One region of the Bacillus sp. BC05(2025) genome, then DNA from elsewhere that is predicted to be linked to it. Evidence: riboswitches for the same ligand, from Rfam matches in the RefSeq annotation. Region 1 holds a riboswitch; each other region holds the start of a gene.

Region 1 (3,194 bases):
TGACCTGATAGTCTATTGATGAGATTATTCTATTTAAAAGGGGATTCTTTAGGGGGAGAAAACAATGAACACATGGACACAAGTTTATGATCCGTTCGGAAATATTTGGATTTCGGCAGCGGTCGCACTTATTCCGATTATCTTTTTTTTCTTAGCGTTAGCAGTTTTCCGCATGAAGGGGTATGTGGCAGGTTTTATTACAGTTGTACTTACAATTTTAGTGGCATTATTCGCTTATAAGATGCCGTTCACAATGGCGATGGCAGCGACCGGATATGGTTTTTTATACGGACTATGGCCAATTGCTTGGATTATCATTATGTCGGTATTTTTATATAAAATATCTGTGAAAACAGGTCAATTTGATGTCATTCGTGCATCCGTATTATCCATTACGAATGACCATCGTTTACTTGTTATTTTAATCGGTTTTTCATTCGGAGCATTTTTAGAAGGAGCAGCAGGATTTGGTGCACCAGTAGCGATTACGGCAGCGCTTCTTGCAGGTCTTGGATTAAATCCTTTATATGCAGCGGGTCTTTGCTTAATCGCAAATACGGCACCGGTAGCGTTCGGAGCGATGGGAATTCCGATTACAGTTGCTGGACAAGTAACTGGTATTGATCCACATAAAATTGGACAAATGGCTGGACATCAATTACCGTTCTTATCATTATTTGTTCCGTTCTTCATCGTATTTTTAATGGATGGATTTAAAGGGGTAAGACAAACATGGCCTGCTCTATTTGTAGCGGGTAGTTCATTTGCAATTACGCAGTTCATTACAGCGACATTCTTAGGACCAGAACTTCCGGATATTACGTCAGCACTAGTAAGTTTAGTGAGTTTATCGCTATTCTTAAAAGTTTGGCAGCCGAAAGAAATTTATCAGTCTAAACAAGCAAATAGTGAAGTAGCTGCGACAACGACGGCAACATCTATGCCGAAACTAACAGTAGGAAAAGTTGTAAAAGCATGGTCTCCATTTATTATTTTAACTGTGATGGTAGTCATTTGGAGTCAAAGCTTCTTTAAAGCGTTATTTGCTCCAGGCGGCGCATTGGAAAGCCTCGTGTTTAAGTTTGAAATTCCAGGCTTACACAATTTAGTAATGAAAGCAGAGCCAATTGTAAATAAACCAACGCCTTACGAGGCGATTTTGAAGTTTGATGTACTATCAGCAACAGGAACAGCAATCTTAATTGCTTGTATCATTTCTATCTTTATTTTGAAAATGAGTGCAAAAGATGCAGTAGCGACATTTAAAGAAACGTTAAATGAGCTTAAAATGCCAATTCTATCTATCGGATTCGTATTAGGATTTGCATTTATTGCAAACTATTCTGGTTTATCTTCTACATTAGCGTTAGCGCTTGCAGGAACTGGAGCACTATTCCCGTTCTTCTCACCATTCTTAGGTTGGATTGGGGTATTCTTAACAGGGTCTGATACGTCAGCAAATGCACTGTTCTCGAATTTACAAGCGATTACAGCGCAGCAAGTCGGTGTATCTGAAGTACTTCTTGTTGCAGCAAATACAACGGGCGGTGTAACAGGAAAAATGATTTCTCCGCAATCGATTGCAATTGCTTGTGCAGCAGTTGGACTTGCTGGAAAAGAATCAGATTTATTCCGCTTTACAGTGAAGCATAGTTTATTCTTCGTAATTATTGTTGGTATTATGACGTATGTACAGGCATATTATTTAACGTGGATGATTCCATAAGTAACAAAAGAAATAAACTTTGCATTTTTCAGATTATCGTGTATGATGAGAAAGTATTGAAAATTAAATCAGTGATAAACTAGGGGTGCCTAACGTATGCGTAGGCTGAGAGAGAAGCGCGTGAACTTCTTAACCCTTTGGACCTGATCTGGCTCGTACCAGCGTAGGGAAGTTAACGGCTTTACATAATGATGTCTTTATGAGCCAGGTCCTTATTTTTTTATGGACCTGGCTCTTTTTATTTTGGCATACGCTGGCCATATCTCGTCCTTGTCACGTACAGGGGGGCAACAAAGGTTATGAAACAATCTGTTTCATCTGAGCAAATTGAATTGAAATCGAGTTTACCGGGAAGTAAGAAAGTATATGTGGATGGGCCACGCGCGGGTATGAAAGTGCCGATGCGTGAGATTGAACAAAGTGAAACGAACGGCATTCCGAATCCGCCAATTCGTGTATATGATACGAGCGGTCCTTATACAGATCCTGCGTATAAAGTGGAGCTGGAAAAGGGGTTGCAGGCGCCGCGCCACTCTTGGATTCTAGAGCGCGGGGATGTAGAAGCATACGAAGGGCGCGAAGTGAAACCAGAGGATGACGGTGTGAAGGTAGCTTCAAAACATACACCTGTTTTCCCGCAAATGGGTCGCAAACCGCTTAGAGCGAAGCAAGGTGCAAATGTTACGCAAATGCACTATGCACGTAATGGCATTATTACGTCTGAGATGGAATATGTTGCGATCCGTGAAGGAGTAGAGCCTGAGTTTGTTCGTAAGGAAATCGCGGAAGGTCGAGCTATTTTACCAGCAAATATTAACCATCCGGAAGCAGAACCGATGATTATTGGACGTAACTTCCATGTGAAGGTCAATGCAAATATCGGAAACTCTGCTGTATCCTCTTCTATCGCAGAAGAAGTAGAGAAGATGACGTGGGCAACGCGCTGGGGTGCAGATACGATTATGGATTTATCTACAGGTAAAAATATTCATACGACACGTGAGTGGATTATTCGTAACGCGCCTGTACCAGTTGGAACTGTACCAATCTATCAAGCGCTGGAGAAAGTAAATGGAATTGCAGAAGATTTAACGTGGGAAGTGTATCGTGATACGTTAATTGAGCAAGCGGAGCAAGGCGTTGATTACTTTACAATTCACGCGGGCGTATTACTTCGCTACATTCCGATTACTGCAAAGCGTACGACGGGTATCGTTTCACGCGGTGGTTCGATTATGGCACAGTGGTGTTTATTCCATCATAAAGAAAACTTCTTGTATACTCATTTTGAAGAAATTTGTGAAATTATGAAGCAGTACGACGTTTCGTTCTCTCTTGGAGATGGATTACGTCCAGGTTCGATTGCAGATGCAAATGACGAAGCGCAATTCTCTGAACTTGAAACACTTGGTGAATTAACGAAGATTGCTTGGAAGCATGATGTGCAAGTGATGATTGAAGGACCTGG
Region 2 (3,194 bases), on a different contig from region 1:
CCTTGTTCTCTAAAATGAGCTAAACCTTTCGTTCCTTGCACAGCTTTCGTATCTTTTTTCGTATTCGTTGGGAAAATAGGGCCGACACCTAAATAATCAGCTCCGTTTTCAATCGCCCAGCGTGCTTCTTCAATTGTATGTGTAGATACACCAACAATTTTATCCCCCATTTTTTCACGAACAGAAGTAATCCCTTCATCATCTTGTCCAACATGTACGCCATCTGCATCTAACTCAAGAGCTAGCTCCACATCATCATTTACGATAAACGGTACACCGTACTCCTTACAAATTGCTTGTAGTTCTTTTGCGAAACAAATGTGTTTCTCTCCCGTTAAAGCGCCTGCGCCCTTTTCACGAAATTGAAAAATTGTTATACCGCCTTCAAGTGCATCTCTCAATACTTGCAGTGGATCCTTCGTACAATTGTTACTTCCCATAATAAAATATACTGATAACAACCTAGACATTTCTGCCTTTGAAATACGCGACATTTATTTTCCCTCCTTATTATATAACCTCAATCTTCCCATACTTCTCTATATCACCTGAAGTAGTATTCGCTAACTGATTTAAAAATTCAATTTGGAAACTACCAGGTCCTTTTTCCACCGTCTTGGCAGCTGCCAGTTCCGCAGCTACACCATAAAATGTTAATGCTGCTACTGCCGCCTTTACATAATCCTTTTCTACCGCTACAAATGCTCCTATTACAGAAGTTAGTAAACAACCAGTTCCCGTAACTTTCGTTAAAATAGGGTGACCATTTTGAATAAGGATTGTTCGCTCTCCATCTGTAACAACATCTTCTTTTCCAGTAATTACCGCAACTGTATTTAGTTCATCTGCTGCCTGTTTTGCAATACTTACGACATTGCCATTCCCAGCACCAGCGTCTACTCCTTTAATTTCCCATCTCTCATTAATAACGTTCGCTATTTCAGCTGCATTTCCGCGAATAATTGCTAACTCGATTTCAGCCGGAATATGTCTCGCAACTTCTGTTCGATACGATGTTGCTCCTGCACCAACTGGATCAAACAGTACTGGTACATTGTTCACATTTGCTGATTTACCAGCAAGTAACATCGCTTCTACCTCGTCAGGACGAAGTGTACCCATGTTCAAAACAAGCGCCCCAGCAATGCTAGCCATTTCTGCTACTTCTTCTTTTGCATATGCCATTACAGGCGATGCTCCTAACGCTAACAAACCGTTAGCTGTAAAATTTGTGACAACAACATTTGTAATATTATGAACGAGCGGATTAGACTCTCTCACCAAATCCACTACTTTACTAATTTCTTTCATATTCATCCTTCTCATCTCCTAACTATAGTGATGGGAGATACACAAAAAGACACTTTGCGCGTACGCAAAGTGCCTGAACATGTGTTTTTACACTCTCCCTACGCTGGCATTATCCAACAGGTTCAAATGGTCAATGACGGATTAGTCATACTCTCAGTTTGCATCCACAAACTCCCATGTGTTTAGTATTCTTCTACTTCAAAGTCTACTCTTATTCTAGTAAAATAACAAGTTCTTTACTTTTCTATTCAATATAGAAGCAACAAATAAAACAATACGCATAATAACTATCTATTTCTCACAGTCTCATCATGGTGCATATTATGTTCTGTCACCATCATTCACTTTCAAACAGATGTTATCCCATTAAAAAACGTTCAAATCTGGAGCGAAACTGAATCTCAAGAAGATGTATGCTATAGTTAACGTATGGAAATTTGAAAGGATGTTTTAAATATGTCAAAAAGCGTTGTAATCGCTGAAAAGCCTTCCGTTGCACGTGATATTGCTCGCGTACTGAAGTGCGATAAAAAAGGAAATGGTTACCTTGAAGGTAGTAAATATATTGTAACTTGGGCTTTAGGTCATCTTGTTACATTAGCAGATCCAGAAAGCTATGATGTGAAATATAAAAAGTGGAATTTAGAAGATTTACCTATGCTACCTGAGCGTTTGAAATTAACGGTTATTAAACAAACTGGGAAACAATTTAATGCTGTAAAAAGTCAGCTACTTAGAAAAGATGTAAATGAAATTATTGTAGCAACAGACGCTGGGCGTGAAGGAGAATTAGTCGCTCGTTGGATTATTGATAAGGTTCGAATTAACAAACCAATTAAACGTCTATGGATTTCATCCGTTACTGATAAAGCAATTAAAGATGGTTTTGCAAATTTAAAACCAGGTAAAGCATATGACAATTTATACGCTTCAGCAGTTGCACGTTCAGAAGCTGACTGGTATATCGGTCTTAACGCGACTCGCGCTTTAACGACTCGCTTTAATGCCCAGCTGAATTGCGGCCGTGTGCAAACACCTACTGTCGCTATGATCGCTAATCGTGAAGATGAAATAAAGAACTTCAAAGCTCAAACTTACTACGGTATCGAAGCGCAAACAACTGATAAGTTAAAATTAACTTGGCAAGATGCAAACGGCAATAGCCGTAGTTTTAATAAAGAAAAAATTGATGATATTGTAAAAGTTTTAGATAAGCATAATGCTACTGTTGTGGAAATTGATAAAAAACAGAAGAAGTCATTCTCTCCTGGTCTTTACGATTTAACTGAATTACAACGTGATGCAAATAAAAAGTTCGGTTACTCTGCGAAAGAAACATTAAACATTATGCAGAAATTGTATGAGCAACATAAAGTGCTAACATACCCTCGTACAGATTCACGCTATATTTCATCTGATATTGTTGGAACACTTCCAGAACGTCTAAAGGCGTGCGGAGTTGGAGAGTACCGTCCTTTAGCACATAAAGTATTACAAAAGCCTATCAAGGCTAATAAATCATTTGTTGATGATAGTAAAGTAAGCGATCATCACGCAATTATTCCGACAGAAGGATACGTTAATTTCTCTGCCTTCACAGATAAAGAACGTAAAATTTATGATTTAGTTGTCAAACGTTTCTTAGCCGTTTTATTCCCAGCATTCGAATACGAACAACTAACGTTACGCACAAAAGTTGGCAATGAAACGTTCATTGCACGCGGAAAAACAATTTTACATGCCGGCTGGAAGGAAGTATACGAAAATCGCTTTGAAGATGATGATGTAACAGATGACGTAAAAGAGCAACTTCTACCTCGCATTGAAAAAGGCGACACATTAACTGTAAAGTTAATTATGCAAACATCAGGCCAAACGAAAGC
Region 3 (3,194 bases), on a different contig from region 1:
CATTCAAAGTCTGCATCTCGACCGATTGATTTAAAGAAATCTGTTTGTCCTAAGATGATTTTTTCAACTTTATTAAAATCAGCTTGATTTTTCTCCATAATTGTCTTTAATGTAGCTTCTTCTGCTGGTCCTCCCCAGCCTCCGTAACGTTTGCCTTCAAAATCTTTCGGTGAAGTCATGTTATCTTTCTTAAGCGATGCAAAAGCTGAAGTGTTATGCTGAATAATCGCTCCTACAGACACAACAGGAATACCTTCCACACGAGCCAGCGTTACATTTTCTTGTGCGCTTATTGCGAAGTCAGCTTTTCCTGAAGCTATCATTTGCTCCGCTGTCACATTATCACCAGGCTGAATAATTTCTACATCTAAGCCTTGCTTTTTATAATAATCTTTCGCTTGCGCTACATATAAGCCAGTATGATTCGTATTCGGAAACCAATCTAATACTACTTTTACTTTTTGATCTTTACTTGCACTTTCTTCTTTCTTGGTCGGATTACATCCAACCACACCTACCGCTAATAAGGCAGCCAACATAACTTTTAAACCTTTTTTCATTTTCTGCCGTCCTTTCTATATATCCATGGTGCTGTTATTCTTGCCATAAACTCCACGATAAAATACAGACATAATGTCACCATAACAATAATTGCTGCAACACCAAATACTCGGGCTGTTAAAAAGGATTTCGTAGCCCTCGTAAGCATAACTCCTAATCCTTCACTGGCACCGAGCCATTCTCCAATAATCGCTCCCATTACGCTATATGTAACTGCAATTTTTAACCCTGAAAAAAAGTATGGAAGCACTGCTGGAAACTTTACTTTCTGATAAACTTGCCATTTCGTTGCCTTCATCGTTTGCAACAACTTCAACATATTTTTATCTACCGTTTGAAAACCTTCTAAAATGCTAAGCGCAATCGGAAAGAAACAAACGAGTATGACTACCATTACTTTCGGTAGCATTCCATATCCAAACCAAATAATAAATAACGGTGCAAGTACAACGATTGGAATTGTCTGCGAAATAACAAGCAACGGATTTATTAAAATACGAAATAAAGGGATAACATCCATAATAATTGCAATACTTGTCCCAATTAAAATCGCAATGAACAGTCCAATTATAACCTCTTGCAGCGTTTGTATCGTATTTGGTAATAGTAAATCTTTCATTCCAATTAATTCTTGAACAATGGCTGAAGGCTTCGGTAAAATCCAAGGTTCAATTTTAAATAATGAAACAGATCCTTCCCATATCGCAATGAGAAGGATAAGCCAAATTGTTGTAATTAGTTTAGATTGCTTCTGGTTTTGCATATTCATCACGGTACTTCCAAACTTTTTCATCTATCGTTACACCAGTGCTTGGACGATAGTGGATTTTAATAGAAGTAATTACTTCTTCTGCTCCAGCATCCACACATGCTTGTTGTGCACGTTTAATGACATCAAGAAGTACATCTAATTCTCCTTCCAGCGTTGTTTCCATTGCCCCTACTTCATAACGAACTCCCGATTGTTGTACAACCTCAATTGCTTTATCAACAACAGAATACACATCTTTGTTCTTCGCTTGTGGTACTACTGAAAATGAAATTGTAACTTGTTGTGACATAGTAAAATCCCCCTTATAAAATGAAATATTAAAACAAGAAAAGGCTTTCCTACTGCGTAGGAAAGCCTTGTATGCAAGTTATTATAGAATAACATATGCTACATTACTTTAAGTAACTCCCTACGCTGGCATTATCCAGATCAGGTTGAGGGTCGATGTTTGTTTACATCCTCTCAGCCAATTGGCTCCCCGGTCCTTAATTCGTTTTCATTGTAGCATGATTTATTTTATTGAACAAACAAAAGCACGTATAATCATTTCAATTAACTTTTGAATTCCCCTATTAACTCTTGTAACTCCTGTGAAAGCCAGCTTAAAGAACTAGCTAATTCAGCAATATCTTGTACAGACATTTCCTGTTCTTTCAAACTTTCTTCAATATTATTACTACTATTTGCATACGTATTTGCAATAAGTGATAGTTCATTTACAACACGAACAATATTTTGGCTATTTTGCAATATATCACTTGAATTACTAGAAACAACTCTAACTTGATTTGTAACAGATTGTGCAGATTTTGAAATTTTTTCAAAGAAAGCACCACTACTTTGAAAAAGTTTCATTCCGGATTCTACTTCTTTTGAAGCTTTTTGTATTGAAACAGCAGCTTCTTCTGTTTCAACTTGTGTTTCCTCTATTAATTTCGCTATATCTTTTGCTGATACTTCCGTCTGCTCTGCTAATTTACGTACTTCATCAGCAACAACGGCAAATCCCTTTCCGGTTGCCTCACCATGTGAAGCTTCGATAGAAGCATGTAAAGCTAGCGAATTCGTTTGATTTGAAATACTCGTAATTACATTTACAATATCACTAATTTCTTTTGATCTCGTTTCCAAAGAATGAATGATAGAAGATAAATTTTGTACTGCATTTTGTATTATGTTCATTTGATTCATCGTCTGTTCAATAATACCATTTCCTTTTACTGAATGATGCTTCGTACCTTCAGACTCTTTCGTCATTTGCTTTGCAATATTAGTTATCTCTTCCATCCTATCTTCCATTTCATATACAATATCTAAATACTTTGGTACTGACGTTTCTTGTAATTGAACGCCAGCCCTTAACTCAACTATAGAACTTACGATTCCTTGGACTGCCATGCTATTTTCTTTCGTACTCACTGACAATTCTTGTGAAGATGAGGAAACCTGTTCTGCTGTCTGCTTCACTTTATCTATAATTCCTTTAAACTTCTCGATAGTATTATTAAAATACGAATTAATAATACCAATATCATCTGGTCTTTCCTCCAATTTAATACTCAAATCACCTTCACCGATTCTGCGCAATCCTTCACGTAAATCCCGTAATGGAGCAAGAGCGTTACGTACAATTAAAAATTGAATAACAGTTGCAATTAAAACAGAAATACAAATAAACATTAAACCTTGTATAATGAATTTTTCTTTTGTAATAGGAACAATAGAAGCATCTACATCGGCTGCAACAATTGCCACAATATTTCCGTCTCCATCTTTAATTGGCTCTAATATCGTTACCCATGTTCCTAATAGATCTTCATATACTACTGTCATGTTTGCTTTTTTCGTGCTCATTACCTTA
Region 4 (3,194 bases), on a different contig from region 1:
TGGGGGTCTTACTGCCTGTTAATGCGGGATAAAAAAATGAAATTTGGAGTTGAGGAAATGAGAATTGGCGTTATTATGGGGGGAGTATCCTCTGAAAAACAAGTATCAATTATGACTGGAAATGAAATGATTGCAAATTTAGATGAAAATAAATATGAAATCGTACCGATTACGTTAAATGAAAAAATGGATTTAATCGAAAAAGCGAAAGACATTGATTTTGCATTACTCGCATTACACGGAAAATACGGAGAAGATGGAACTGTTCAAGGGACACTTGAAAGTTTAGGTATTCCTTATAGCGGAAGCAATATGTTATCTAGCGGTATATGTATGGACAAAAATATTTCGAAAAAGATTTTACGTTATGAAGGTATAGAAACACCTGATTGGATTGAACTTACAAAAATGGAGGATCTAAATGTTGATGAACTAAATCAGTTAGGATTTCCGTTAGTGGTAAAACCAAACTCTGGTGGCTCAAGTGTCGGGGTAAAGATTGTCTATAATAAAGACGAATTAATTTCAATTCTGGAAACTGTATTTGAATGGGATTCGGAGGTAGTAATAGAGAAATATATAAAAGGTGACGAGATTACATGTTCCATTTTTGATGGAAAACAATTACCTATCATTTCAATTCGACATGCGGCTGAGTTCTTTGATTACAATGCGAAATATGATGCTGCTAGTACAATTGAAGAAGTTATCGAACTTCCAGCTGAACTGAAGGAACGTGTAAACAAAGCTTCACTGGCTTGCTATAAAGCATTAAAGTGCAGCGTTTATGCAAGGGTGGATATGATGGTGAAGGATGGTATTCCATATGTAATGGAGATTAATACATTACCAGGGATGACGCAAGCGAGTTTACTACCAAAAAGTGCAGCTGCAGCGGGAATTGAATATAGTAAACTATTAGATATGATTATTGAAACTTCATTAAGAGTAAGAAAAGAAGAAGGCTTTTAAGTAGCGGTATCATAAATGATTTTTGACAGTTACATGAAGTATGTTATGATGAATACAATACGAAAATTAAATATTTTATCCACTAGGGGGGCCTATTATAGGCTGAGATCAAATTGGAATTTGAGACTCTTAGTACCTGATCTGGTTAATGCCAGCGTAGGGAAGTGGGAAAGACATTGCTATTTTATGAATAAAAACTGTCACTTTCACTTTCTTTACGCCTGTAAAGAAAGTTTTTTTGTTTTACAGATATAATAATGGTGGGTAAATACTTAAATTTCATACATAATTGGAGGGATTTAAATGACTTTTTCACAATCATTACGTAAAGAAGTAGACTCAATTTGGGAAGCTAGTTTTCATCATCCTTTTGTAAAAAAACTTGGTGAAGGAACGTTAGATTTAGCTAGTTTTCGCTATTATGTGCTTCAAGATTCGTATTATTTGAGTCACTTTGCTAGAGTACAAACTTTAGGAGCTGCAAAAGCATTGGAATTAGAAACGACAGCTCGTATGGCACACCATGCTCAAAATACATATGAAGCGGAATTATCCTTACATGAGAATTTTGCGAAGAAACTAGGGATCACACAAGAAGAAAAAGATAATTTTATTCCTGCTCCAACTGCATACGCATATACTTCACATATGTATCGTGCTGCGTATGAAGGACATTTAGGTGATATCATTGCAGCAATTTTACCTTGCTATTGGTTGTATTATGAAATTGGTGAGCGTTTAAAAGAGTGTCAGCCAGAAGAGCCAATTTATAACGAATGGATTTCTGCTTACGGATCTGATTGGTTCCGTACATTAGTTGAAGAGCAAATTACACGGTTAGATACTATCGCTGAAAAAGTAACAGAGGCAGACCGAAATCGAATGAAACAACATTTTATTATAAGTAGTCAATATGAATATTCATTTTGGGAAATGGCCTATACATTAGAAAAGTGGCCGGTAAGTATAGAAGAGAAAAACGTAATAGGATAAAGACAAGAGGTATTGCAAAAGGCGCATCAATCTAAGTGCGTCTTTTTTCAATTTATCCCGCGTTAACGGACAGTAAAACTCCCACCTCAAAATTCAGTTGGAGCAAAGAAGTTAGGTGGGAGTCGGGCTGTCCGTTAACGTCCGATTGGTGAGGGCTGATAATCAGTGGGGGGTGAACAAAACCCCCACTGATTAAAGTTTCACTTTATAAAAATGAGCCCGTGGAAAAATAACCGAAAAATAGGTACATGAACAAGATACATCATCTAGTGATAGGTCATATTTTGTAGGTGTACGTATTGAACTTAGTTTATAGCGCTATTTCTACTAAGATTTAACAAACAGAAATATAGGAAAGCGTCAAAAGGTTATAGTTAATAAAAGGAGGTCATGAAAATGAATCAATTCCAACAAGAACTACAAGCGTTAAGCCTTAATGATTACCAGTCTGGAAATGTTGTGTATTGGGACCAGCAAAACCAATATCCATATTACTATATTGAAGATGGTGCTCGTCGCTGTGGCGGCTGTGGTGGATGTGGCGGTCGTTGCGGCGGATTTCGTTGTGGTGGATTCCGTTGTTTTGGTTGCTTCGGTTGTTTTGGTTGTTTTAGTTGTGGAGGTTGTGGCAGCTGTGGTAGTTGCTCTAATTGTTTTAATGGTACTTCTGATGCTATTGTAATATATGAATATTGACTACGAATATTCATATAAAATATTAGCTTTATACATGTACATGTCGACAAAGAATATAGCGCCATCGCTAGTGGATATATTCAATCATTCAAGTAAAAGAGTAACTCTTACCTTACTCTTTGTTCATATAATATAGGCTTGTTAGCGGAAATCCAAGACTCTTTATATTGAGAAATCAAGAAAAATCATTTTAAAGAGTCTTATCTTTTTTTCATACATTAAAGAGAAGCTAGCAAAAGCTAACTACTCGACCCTAGGGTATGAAGGGAATAAGAAACTGTATTTTGTGTTATAGACAGAATGTTTTGTTTTATTGAAGGGATAGATATTCATATTTTTTAAAATTAACGATACTATCCATGTAATATACGAAATATTTAAATTTTATAAGAGTGAAAGGATGTATAGGTGATATGGAGAAAAAGAATACCAGGGTTGTTAGGGTATTTATAGCAAGTCCATTTTTTAATGATGAACAACTTAACAGAGTAAAGAGACTAGAAAATGCGCTTAGTAATAATCCTTTTGTTGCA

The links. A riboswitch is a leader RNA that binds a small molecule or an ion and turns the genes downstream of it on or off. The one in region 1 is predicted to bind thiamine pyrophosphate.
Region 2: linked by a shared signal. The riboswitch ahead of thiM (hydroxyethylthiazole kinase) and the one ahead of thiC (phosphomethylpyrimidine synthase ThiC) in region 1 are both predicted to bind thiamine pyrophosphate.
Region 3: linked by a shared signal. The riboswitch ahead of ACZ76X_RS22840 (MTH1187 family thiamine-binding protein) and the one ahead of thiC (phosphomethylpyrimidine synthase ThiC) in region 1 are both predicted to bind thiamine pyrophosphate.
Region 4: linked by a shared signal. The riboswitch ahead of tenA (thiaminase II) and the one ahead of thiC (phosphomethylpyrimidine synthase ThiC) in region 1 are both predicted to bind thiamine pyrophosphate.

Annotation. Positions count from the first base shown of each region.
Region 1 covers NZ_JBWYRA010000013.1:75,069-78,262, forward strand. The annotation lists gene lldP (L-lactate permease) at 65-1,726, shown strand; TPP riboswitch at 1,798-1,913, shown strand; gene thiC (phosphomethylpyrimidine synthase ThiC) at 2,026-3,194, shown strand, end outside.
Region 2 covers NZ_JBWYRA010000009.1:100,898-104,091, forward strand. The annotation lists gene thiE (thiamine phosphate synthase) at 1-494, opposite strand, end outside; gene thiM (hydroxyethylthiazole kinase) at 511-1,317, opposite strand; TPP riboswitch at 1,390-1,499, opposite strand; gene topB (DNA topoisomerase III) at 1,768-3,194, shown strand, end outside.
Region 3 covers NZ_JBWYRA010000009.1:95,092-98,285, forward strand. The annotation lists gene ACZ76X_RS22830 (ABC transporter substrate-binding protein) at 1-560, opposite strand, end outside; gene ACZ76X_RS22835 (ABC transporter permease) at 557-1,330, opposite strand; gene ACZ76X_RS22840 (MTH1187 family thiamine-binding protein) at 1,302-1,622, opposite strand; TPP riboswitch at 1,723-1,824, opposite strand; gene ACZ76X_RS22845 (methyl-accepting chemotaxis protein) at 1,886-3,194, opposite strand, start outside.
Region 4 covers NZ_JBWYRA010000001.1:128,970-132,163, forward strand. The annotation lists gene ddlB (D-alanine--D-alanine ligase) at 58-972, shown strand; TPP riboswitch at 1,047-1,152, shown strand; gene tenA (thiaminase II) at 1,276-1,965, shown strand; gene ACZ76X_RS00665 (heterocycloanthracin/sonorensin family bacteriocin) at 2,362-2,661, shown strand; gene ACZ76X_RS00670 (nucleoside 2-deoxyribosyltransferase) at 3,075-3,194, shown strand, end outside.